DNA from 4 places in the Streptomyces sp. NPDC039480 genome. Region 4 is predicted to be linked to each of the others. Evidence: riboswitches for the same ligand, from Rfam matches in the RefSeq annotation. Region 4 holds a riboswitch; each other region holds the start of a gene.
The links. A riboswitch is a leader RNA that binds a small molecule or an ion and turns the genes downstream of it on or off. The one in region 4 is predicted to bind cyclic di-AMP.

Region 1 (2,191 bases), on a different contig from region 4:
GGAAGCCTCCGTCACCCTGCCGAGCGATCCTGTCTCGGTCCCCGCCGCCCGGAAATTCGTATCCCGCGTGCTCGCGGAATGGGGCCTGCCCGGTGACGCCGAAGTGGCCGACACGATCAGGCTGATCGTTTCCGAACTCGCCACGAACGCCGTACAGCACACCCTGGGCCAGTCGCCCACCTTCACCGTGGACCTGGAGCTCGACCGTGACGAGCAATTGCGCATCGGTGTCACCGACAGCCACCCCCGCTACCCCAAGCGGCTCCCCGCGGCCGTCCAGCAGGACAACGGCCGCGGCATGGTCATCATCCGCTGGCTGGCGGCCGAGTGCGGCGGCAGGCTCTCGGTCAGCCCCACCGACGAGGGCGGCAAGACCGTGTGGATCGCGCTGCCCTGGCAGGCACCTGTCCAGCGCGGCTCGTGTGACGACGCCCGCTGACCGGCTCGGCCGCGGGCCACGAGTGCCGCGCTGGACGGTGCGGTCAGCGCACCCTGCCGTACCAGACGCTGTTGGACCAGATCTTCTCCAGGCGCACCACGGTCCCCCTCTTGGGCGCGTGCCAGATGCGGTTGTTACCCGCGTAGATCCCGACGTGGTAGACGTTCCTGCCGGAGTGGAAGAACACCAGATCGCCACGGGTCCGCTGGGACCTGGAGATGTGCTTGGTCTTGTTGTACTGCGCGGCGGCCGTGCGAGGCAGCTTCTTGCCCGTCTTCTTGAACGAGTAGAGCGTCAGGCCCGAGCAGTCGAACCGGTTGGGTCCCACCGCCCCGTAGCCGTACGGGGAGCCCTTCTTGGACGCCGCGATCTTGAGCGCCTTCGTCCCGTGTGTCGCTGCCTCGGCCTCCGCCGTGAGCCCGGGGGCCACGACGGTGCCGCCTACGACGGCGAGCGTGAGTGCCGATGCGGCACCGGTCCTGCTCAGCAGCGACGGAACATGATTCAGCGCGGTCATGCGCAACCCTTCGTCAGCCGCCTGTGAAGGATGACCTGTCGGGTTCGGGCAGGCGAAGATGCCCGGCCGCGTCATGCTCTGCGGCTTAACCCCAAGGGCGTCGTCCGGACTTCCCGGACGGGCCCGTCGTACCTGGGTCCTCCACTCCTGCCGTTGCACCGATGTCGACCGGTCATCCGGGTGGCGGCAGGACTCGGCGTCCGCCCGGACCGCCCCGCCGCTGTGGCGGGGGCTTGTCGTCGGAAGGGATCTTGACCCGAAACAGGTCCGAAAACCGAGCCGAAACGGCGTTTTGTGAGGCTCCTCACGACTGACCTGTTCAGGTGGACACTGCCGAATTCGACGTTCCGCCGCCTTCTCCGACGACCGCTCGACCAGCAGCGGAATGCGTAATTCCGGCCATGCTGTACTCGCTGGACGCAACTTCGGACCGTGCGGATAAGGACGTCCTGGTACGCCGTCCGGGGTAGCCCGACTGGTCCGTTTCGAAGTGGAGCCGGACGTTCCAGTGTTGGGAGCGGGGCGGCCGACGAGGTTTCAGGCGCCTTGCGGAGACGGAATTTGAGGAGCCTTGCGAAGAGGGGATTTCAGGGGCCTTGCGGAGGCGGCACGGTGAGTAGCCCCGCCCGTCGTTCACCGTCGAGGACGCGCAGCGCCCGGGCCAGCGTGGGCGCGTGCACCTCAGTCTCGCCCCGCTGGTGCATGAGGGCGAGCGCGTCCCGCAGCGCGGTCGCCCGCCCGACCAGGGCCTGGGCGGCGCGCAGCCCGCGGTACGTGTGCTCGACGCGGGCCGGGTTGATGCGGCCGAGCAGGTCGACGACTTCGAGATAGCGGTCGATCAACTCCGCCTCGGCGTGCGTGAGGGCGGGCAGCGGAGGCAGTTCGGGCGGCAGCATCGGTGACTCACCTCGGGTCGCGGGCGGCGAGCGAGGTCTTGCGGCTCGGGATGATCCGGTCCACGAGCCCGTACTCCAGGGCCGCCGGGGCGTCGAAGATCTTGTCCCGTTCGATGTCCGCGGCGATCCGCTCCGGGCTCTGCCCCGTGTGCCGTACGAGCAGCTCCTCTAACTGCCGCCTGGTGCGCAGGAGTTCGTCGGCCTGGATCGCCAGGTCCGTGGCCTGACCCCGGATCGGTTCGGAGATGGCCGGCTGGTGGATGAGGACGCGTGCGCCGGGCAGCGCGAACCGCTTGCCGGGGGTGCCGGCGGCGAGCAGGACGGCGGCACCCGACGCGG
Region 2 (2,191 bases), on a different contig from region 4:
CAGGGTGACCGGCTCGGAGCGGAAGGTGTCCTCGTAGCACTCGCCCGAGTCGGGGCAGGTCTCGGTGCCGGTCAGGCGGACGCTGGCGAGGACCTCGGGGTCGTTCTTCGCGTGGATCTCGAGCGTGACGTCCTTGGGGTGGAAACGCGCGGACATGTGCTCGTAGAGGGCGTAGATCTTGCCGCCCTCCTGCAGGGTTTCCGTGCGGCTGCGCGAATCGCCGTCCCCTGCGTGCGCCGCGGGCGCGGCGACCTGTGTGGCAGTGCAGACCACGAGGCCCGTGGCCAGCGCTGCCGTGAACTTCTTCAAGACTCCCCCATCGGATCTTGCTGTGTGTGTCGCGCGTATGACCGGCGGGATGGGCGAATGGTTGTGCGACTGATGGCACACATGTCAGGGGCGTCGGGGCGCAGGAGTGGCGGTGCCAGTTTCGCGGTCGTCGGTGACATGCAGCAGGGCCCGGATCCACATGGGATCCGGGCCCTGCTGTTGCAGTAGCGGGGACAGGATTTGAACCTGCGACCTCTGGGTTATGAGCCCAGCGAGCTACCGAGCTGCTCCACCCCGCGTCGTGTTCCTCCACCCTACGCCACCGCGGAGGACTCTCACACCACGGCGCGGCGCAGGGGGCGGCAAGTGCCTTGCGGGGCCGCGCAGTACACCGCCACACGAACCGCTGTTCCGCTCCGTGATGCCGCATCAGAAACAAGGTGAGGGTGCGCCAGAAGAATGGGGAACATTTCCCTTTCCCGCCCTCACCTACGTCCGCCGGAAAGGGAATTCCTGCGGGCGGGCCCTCCGTTTCGGCCGCCCTCCTTTTCTGGGCGGGCGTCACTTTCTACGCGGCAGAAGCATTGTTGACGCGGCGTCGGATGCCCGTGGCCTCACCTCGGGCCGGGCTGGGCGGGTCGACACCGACGCGATGCGAAATGCCCGTTCTGGCGTGAACAGCCACCTTTGCGCATGTCCGTATTCTTCCAGATACGACCTAATTGACTCGTTAGTGCCATACGCTGCACTTGGCCGCCTGGTGGAGCACTCGAGGGAAATGCCGTACCCCGCTCCGTGAATTGCGTCACGCCCCGGTGTCCTCGGCTTCGCGGGCCGCGGAGTGCGTTCTCGTTCTGCGCAAAGAGAGTTGGGTTTTCGATCAAAGAGGGTGCGGGATTTTGATCACGCGGTACGGGCCCGCGCATTCCCTCCATTCGAATTCCGGCCTTGTTCCGCACCGGCTTTCTCGCCTAACGTCACCGTCAATCCGGATGGAACGCCGAATCCTGCCGCTGTCCGGAAACTCTCCCACCCACACCCACTCACTCACGCACGGCAGGAGCGGGGGACCCAGGTAAGCCGCCGATCCCGGTGACGGGACGGCTCGGGGTGAAGTCGCATGCCCTGCGACCGGACATCTCCCGTCCGAACCCGACAGCTCACCCCGCAGGCGACGGAGAGGAATTCGTCATGCCCGCAAAGGGTAAGCACCGCCGTCCCAAGTCCAGCTCGCTCACCCGGGGCATCGCCGCCGCGGGCACCGGCGGCGCCGTGCTCGTTCTTCCGGTGCTCGGCGCGACCACGGCCGCCGCCGCGCCGGCCGCCGCGGCCGCCAAGCCCGCCGCGGCCCCGAAGACCTATGTCGTCGTCGCGGGTGACTCCCTGGCCGAGATCGCCCGTGAGCACTCCGTGAGCGGCGGCTGGCAGAAGCTGTACCAGGACAACCGCGGCGTCCTCGGCGACGACCCGAAGCTGATCCACCCCGGTCTCGAGCTCACCCTCGGCAAGGAGGCCCCGGCCGCCCCCGAGCGGGCGGACCGGTCCGAGCGCGGCAACACCGCCGCCGAGCCCGCCGTGGCGAAGAAGTCCTACGCCAACAACCTCGACGGCTGGATCAGGCAGTCGCTCGACATCATGGCCCAGCACGGCATCCCCGGCACCTACGAGGGCATCCACCGCAACATCATGCGGGAGTCCTCCGGCAACCCGATGGCCATCAACAACTGGGACTCCAACGCCGTCGCCGGAACCCCCTCCAAGGGGCTCCTGCAGGTCATCGGCCCCACGTTCTCCGCCTACCACGTGCCCGGCACGTCGACCGACAGCTACGACCCGGTCGCCAACATCACCGCCGCCTGCAACTACGCGGCCGACCGCTACGGCTCGATCGACAACGTCAACGGCCCCTACTAGGCCGCAC
Region 3 (2,191 bases), on a different contig from region 4:
GAACACCAGGTCACCCGGCTTGGCGTCGGCGGTCTTCACGGTCGTGCCGACCTTCACCTGGTCCCACGTGGTGCGCGGCAGGGAGATCCCCGCGGCCTTCCACGCGTCCTGCGTGAGTCCGGAGCAGTCGTAGGAGTCGGGGCCGGTGGCGCCCCAGACGTACGGCTTGCCGATCTGGGCCTCCGCGAAATCGATGACCTTCGCGGCCTTGGTGGCGTAGCTGCCGTCGGTGCTTCCCGAGCCCGAACCGGAGCCTGAACCGGAGCCCGAGCCCGAGCCTGATCCCGTGTCGGAGCCAGATCCGGAGCCAGATCCGGAGCCGGAACCGGAACCCTGGCCGGCCTCGCGCTCCTTCTCCCGCTGCGCCGCCTCCTCGGCCTTCCGCTCCCGCTCCGCCTCCGCGGCCTGCTCACGGGCCAGCCTCTCGGCCTTGCGTTTGGCCTCCTGCTTCTTCTTCCGCTCGATCTCCGCGAGCCGCGCCTTCTCCTCGGCGGTCAGCTTCGAGAGGAGCTCACGCGCGTCACCCAGCTTCTTCTGGACGGTCCGCTTGCTCGTCCTCAGGTCGTCCCGCGAGTCGCTCAGCGTCTCGAGGCTCTTCGCGGCCTTCGTGCGCTGCTTGGTCGCCGACGCCTGCTGCGCCTGGTAGTCGTCGACCGCCTTCTTCTGGCGCGTGGTGAGCCGGTCCGCCAGGTGGTTCTGGTCGAAGTAGCCCTGCGGATCGTCGGCGAGCATCATCGTGGCCGTCTCGGAGACGGCGCCGGTGCGGTACTGGGCGGCGGCGAACGAGCCGAGCTCCTCGCGCGCGTCGTTCAGCTCGTCCGTGCGTGTGGCCACGTCGTCGAGCAGACGGTCGACCTTCTTGCGCTGCTTGTCGGTGCGCTCCTTGGCCGAGTTGTACTTCTGGGTGGCCACGCCGGCCTGCCGGTAGAGCTCGTCGACCTTCTTCTGGACCTCTTCGAGGCTGGGCTTCGTCGGCGCGGAGGGCGCCGCCTGCGCGCTCTGTGCCAGGAGGGCGACGGAGGTGAGGGCTGCCGTCGTGATGCCGACGGCGGGGGCCGTGCGTATGCCGGCTGTACGGGTCCGCGGCTTGCGGTGCGACGCCAAGGGAGGCGACTCCTTCCGTAGACCGCCTACCGGGTTAGCTGTCGGGTTCGGGCGGGTGGTTCGGAAGGCTGCCCTACAGTCCCGTACTTCGTACGGGACCGATTCACCCCAAGGTTCTGGTGGGTCCCCGGCTCCGAACGTGTCGGACTCGGCGGAGGCCACCCGTTCCCGGCGGGGTTCGCCGGTGGGAGGGCGAGTGGCCCGCCGGGCACGCTAGCCAACCCGTGTGGCTCCTGTGAAGGTTGATGTTCGATATGCCCGATACATTTTCGTGACTTTACGAGACCCTTGACGCGGACACGATGGAGACACGGAGAGACGTAGCGGATCGTGATCGTCCGTGAGCGCGGAGTGGGAAGTCCGGGGTGTGTCCGGAACCCGCAGCGGGTTGTCAGTGGGGCCGCCTAGACTCGGGAGGCGATGAGCAGCCTCTTTGATGACAGCTTCCTGGCGGACCTGCAGCCCTCCCGGGCCGCGGACGAAGCGCCCCCGCCGCCGCCCGAGGACAGCGCTCCGGAGCCCATTCCGGACGACTTGTTCGACGGGAAGTTCGACGCGCCCATGACCCGCGAGTCGCACTACCGCGACGGTGCCCCGCGCCCGGTCATCGACCCGGCGTCCCTCCTCGACGGGCTGAACGAGAACCAGCGCGCGGCCGTCGTGCACGCCGGCTCCCCGCTGCTCATCGTGGCCGGCGCCGGCTCCGGCAAGACCCGGGTGCTGACCCACCGCATCGCGTACCTCCTCGCCGAGCGCGGCGTGCACCCGGGCCAGATCCTCGCGATCACCTTCACGAACAAGGCCGCGGGCGAGATGAAGGAGCGCGTCGAGCAGCTCGTCGGCCCCCGGGCGAACGCGATGTGGGTCTCCACCTTCCACAGCGCCTGCGTCCGCATCCTGCGCCGCGAGTACAAGAAACTGGGCTTCACCTCCTCCTTCTCGATCTACGACGCCGCGGACTCCAAGCGCCTCATGGCCCTGGTCTGCCGCGACCTGGACCTCGACCCGAAGAAGTTCCCGCCGAAGTCCTTCAGCGCCAAGATCTCGAACCTGAAGAACGAGCTGATCGACGAGGAGGACTTCGCCG
Region 4 (2,191 bases):
CTGGTTGCCCTCGACCCAGGCCGAGTAGACGTCGGCGGTGTCGATGAAGTTGCCGCCGGCCGCGGTGTAGGCGTCGAGGACGGCGAAGGACGCCGTCCGGTCCGCGGTCCAGCCGAAGACGTTGCCGCCGAGGGAGAGCGGGAAGACCTCGAGGTCGGAAGAGCCAAGCGTACGAAGAGAAGTCATATGCCCCTCAACACCGCGGCCGGAAACGGAATTCCGTTCACCGGACCGGCAGCCCTGGCGTCGGGGGGTTGTCGCCAGGACCGCCGGAGTCTTCCAGTAAGGGGGGGTGGGTCCGCGTCCCGGGGTTACGTCAGGGGTTCAGGCCCTTGCTCTGCAGCCAGCCGAGGGGGTCGATCCCGGAGCCGCCGGGCGTGTGGACCTCCAGGTGGAGGTGGGGCCCTGTGACGTTGCCCGTCGCGCCGACGCGGCCGATGACGTCGCCCGTGCTGACCTTCTGGCCGGCGCTGACGTTGAGCGAGGACTGGTGGCAGTACCAGACCTCCGTGCCGTCCTCCAGCTCGAGGACGGTGCGGTAGCCGTACGCGCCCGCCCAGCCGGCTTCCTTGACGGTGCCGGTGTGCACGGCCTTGAGCGGGGTACCGGTGGGAGCAGCGAAGTCCAGACCCGTGTGGTGCCCGGAGGACCACATGGAACCGGCATCACCGAAGTGCGACGTAAGCGTGTACGAGGAGGTGGGGATGGCGTAGCTCTTGGCGAGCTTGGCGCGGCGCTCGGCCTCCGCCTTCGCCTTCCGGGCCTCCTCTTCCTTCTTCTTCTTGGCCGCGGCCTTGGCGTCCGCCGCCTTCTCGGCCGCCTTCTGCTGGTCGGCGGCCTCCTCGGCGGCCTTCTTGACGGCGGCCTCCTCGGCCGCGGTCCGCACGGCGGTGTCCGCCTGCTCCTGCTGGTTCTCGGCCTGCTGCATGATGCGGGCGCGCAGCGCCTCGCCCGCGTCGGCGGTGCCCTGCTCTGCGTCGGCGGTGCTGACACCGGCGGCGGTGAGCGGGGCGGCGGCCGCGGCCGTGGTGGTCTCCGGCGAGCCGTCGGACATCAGGGACCCGACGCCCGGCAGGGACTCGGCGGCGGGCAGCGAGTCCGCGACGGCGCCCACGCCCGGCAGGTCGGGCAGGGATATGGAGACCGGCGGCTTGCCGTCCTGCGCGGTGGCGATGCCGCCGGCGCCGACGGCGGCGATGACGCCCACGCCGAGCACGGTGGAGCTGCGGGCGAGCCCGCCGCCGCTCTTCTTGTGCACGCGGTGCCTGCCGCGGACGGGACGGATGGACTCCTCGGTGGGGTTCCACTCCTCGAACGCTTCGAGGGGGCCCTGGTCGTACGAGCCGAAGTCGTCGTCATTCGGTACGTACACGGCGCGGGGGGCAGGCCGGTTGGACGCCACTGGGGCGCGCTCCTTTCCTTCCTTCTCGCCTACCGGGTTAGCTGACGGGTTCGGAGCAGGAAGGTCTCCTACGAACACCTGGCACGGAGGCACAGCTGCCCGATTCACCCCAAGTTGGTGGTTCCCCGGCTCCCTTGCGGGATTAGGCGCGTGCGCGCGGAGCCGTCTCTAGTGACGGCTGGGACGACCGCGCTGCGTTATCGAACGTTAATAGACAGGGGGTCCGTATTCCAAGCCGTTCGGGTTGATCGTTAACGCTGATCGGCTGTACGTACCGGGACACGGGGGTGCGGACCGGGGCGAGTTGACCCCCGACCTTCAAACACCGGAGCTTCACATTTCCTTGACAGTGTGTCAGTTGTTATGCGGAGGGGTGCACTTCAGTCACCGGTGGTGACCTCCGGATCGCCGGCGGCGGGCCGCCGCACCGCGAGCAGCGCCATGTCGTCCGTCATGGCGCCCCCGGTGTGCCGCCGCACCTCCCCCGCCAGGGCGGCGAGCAGCGCGTGCGGGCCGCCCCGGCCCGGGAAGATCCGCCCGCCGAGCCGCGCCGCGGGATCGTAGAACTCCCCCGCCGCGTCCCGCGCCTCCGACAGGCCGTCCGTGTAGAAGAGCAGCGTCGCGCCGGGCGGGAACTCCGACTCGTCCGCCCGGTCCGGCCAGAACCCCAGGTCGCCCATGCCGAGCGGCAGCGCGGGCTCGGTCGCCGACATGACGCACAGCCGCCCGTCGCCGCGCAGCAGCAGCGGCGGCGGATGCCCGCGGTTGATCAGGCGTACGGAACCCTCG

Region 1: it holds a riboswitch for cyclic di-AMP, as region 4 does, so the genes downstream of both, ACZ56E_RS11840 (C40 family peptidase) here and ACZ56E_RS26220 (M23 family metallopeptidase) in region 4, are expected to answer to the same signal.
Region 2: it holds a riboswitch for cyclic di-AMP, as region 4 does, so the genes downstream of both, ACZ56E_RS38455 (transglycosylase SLT domain-containing protein) here and ACZ56E_RS26220 (M23 family metallopeptidase) in region 4, are expected to answer to the same signal.
Region 3: it holds a riboswitch for cyclic di-AMP, as region 4 does, so the genes downstream of both, ACZ56E_RS07405 (C40 family peptidase) here and ACZ56E_RS26220 (M23 family metallopeptidase) in region 4, are expected to answer to the same signal.

Annotation. Positions count from the first base shown of each region.
Region 1 is NZ_JBVITX010000003.1:258,228-260,418, reverse strand. Features, by position in the region: gene ACZ56E_RS11845 (ATP-binding protein) at 1-439, shown strand, start outside; gene ACZ56E_RS11840 (C40 family peptidase) at 483-956, opposite strand; cyclic di-AMP (ydaO/yuaA leader) riboswitch at 960-1,136, opposite strand; gene ACZ56E_RS11835 (hypothetical protein) at 1,544-1,852, opposite strand; gene ACZ56E_RS11830 (ATP-dependent Clp protease proteolytic subunit) at 1,860-2,191, opposite strand, start outside.
Region 2 is NZ_JBVITX010000018.1:116,715-118,905, forward strand. Features, by position in the region: gene ACZ56E_RS38445 (hypothetical protein) at 1-309, opposite strand, end outside; tRNA gene ACZ56E_RS38450 (tRNA-Met) at 496-569, opposite strand; cyclic di-AMP (ydaO/yuaA leader) riboswitch at 1,301-1,457, shown strand; gene ACZ56E_RS38455 (transglycosylase SLT domain-containing protein) at 1,462-2,184, shown strand.
Region 3 is NZ_JBVITX010000002.1:304,890-307,080, forward strand. Features, by position in the region: gene ACZ56E_RS07405 (C40 family peptidase) at 1-1,104, opposite strand, end outside; cyclic di-AMP (ydaO/yuaA leader) riboswitch at 1,113-1,268, opposite strand; gene pcrA (DNA helicase PcrA) at 1,525-2,191, shown strand, end outside.
Region 4 is NZ_JBVITX010000009.1:21,432-23,622, forward strand. Features, by position in the region: gene ACZ56E_RS26215 (aldo/keto reductase) at 1-186, opposite strand, end outside; gene ACZ56E_RS26220 (M23 family metallopeptidase) at 317-1,402, opposite strand; cyclic di-AMP (ydaO/yuaA leader) riboswitch at 1,414-1,561, opposite strand; gene ACZ56E_RS26225 (PP2C family protein-serine/threonine phosphatase) at 1,783-2,191, opposite strand, start outside.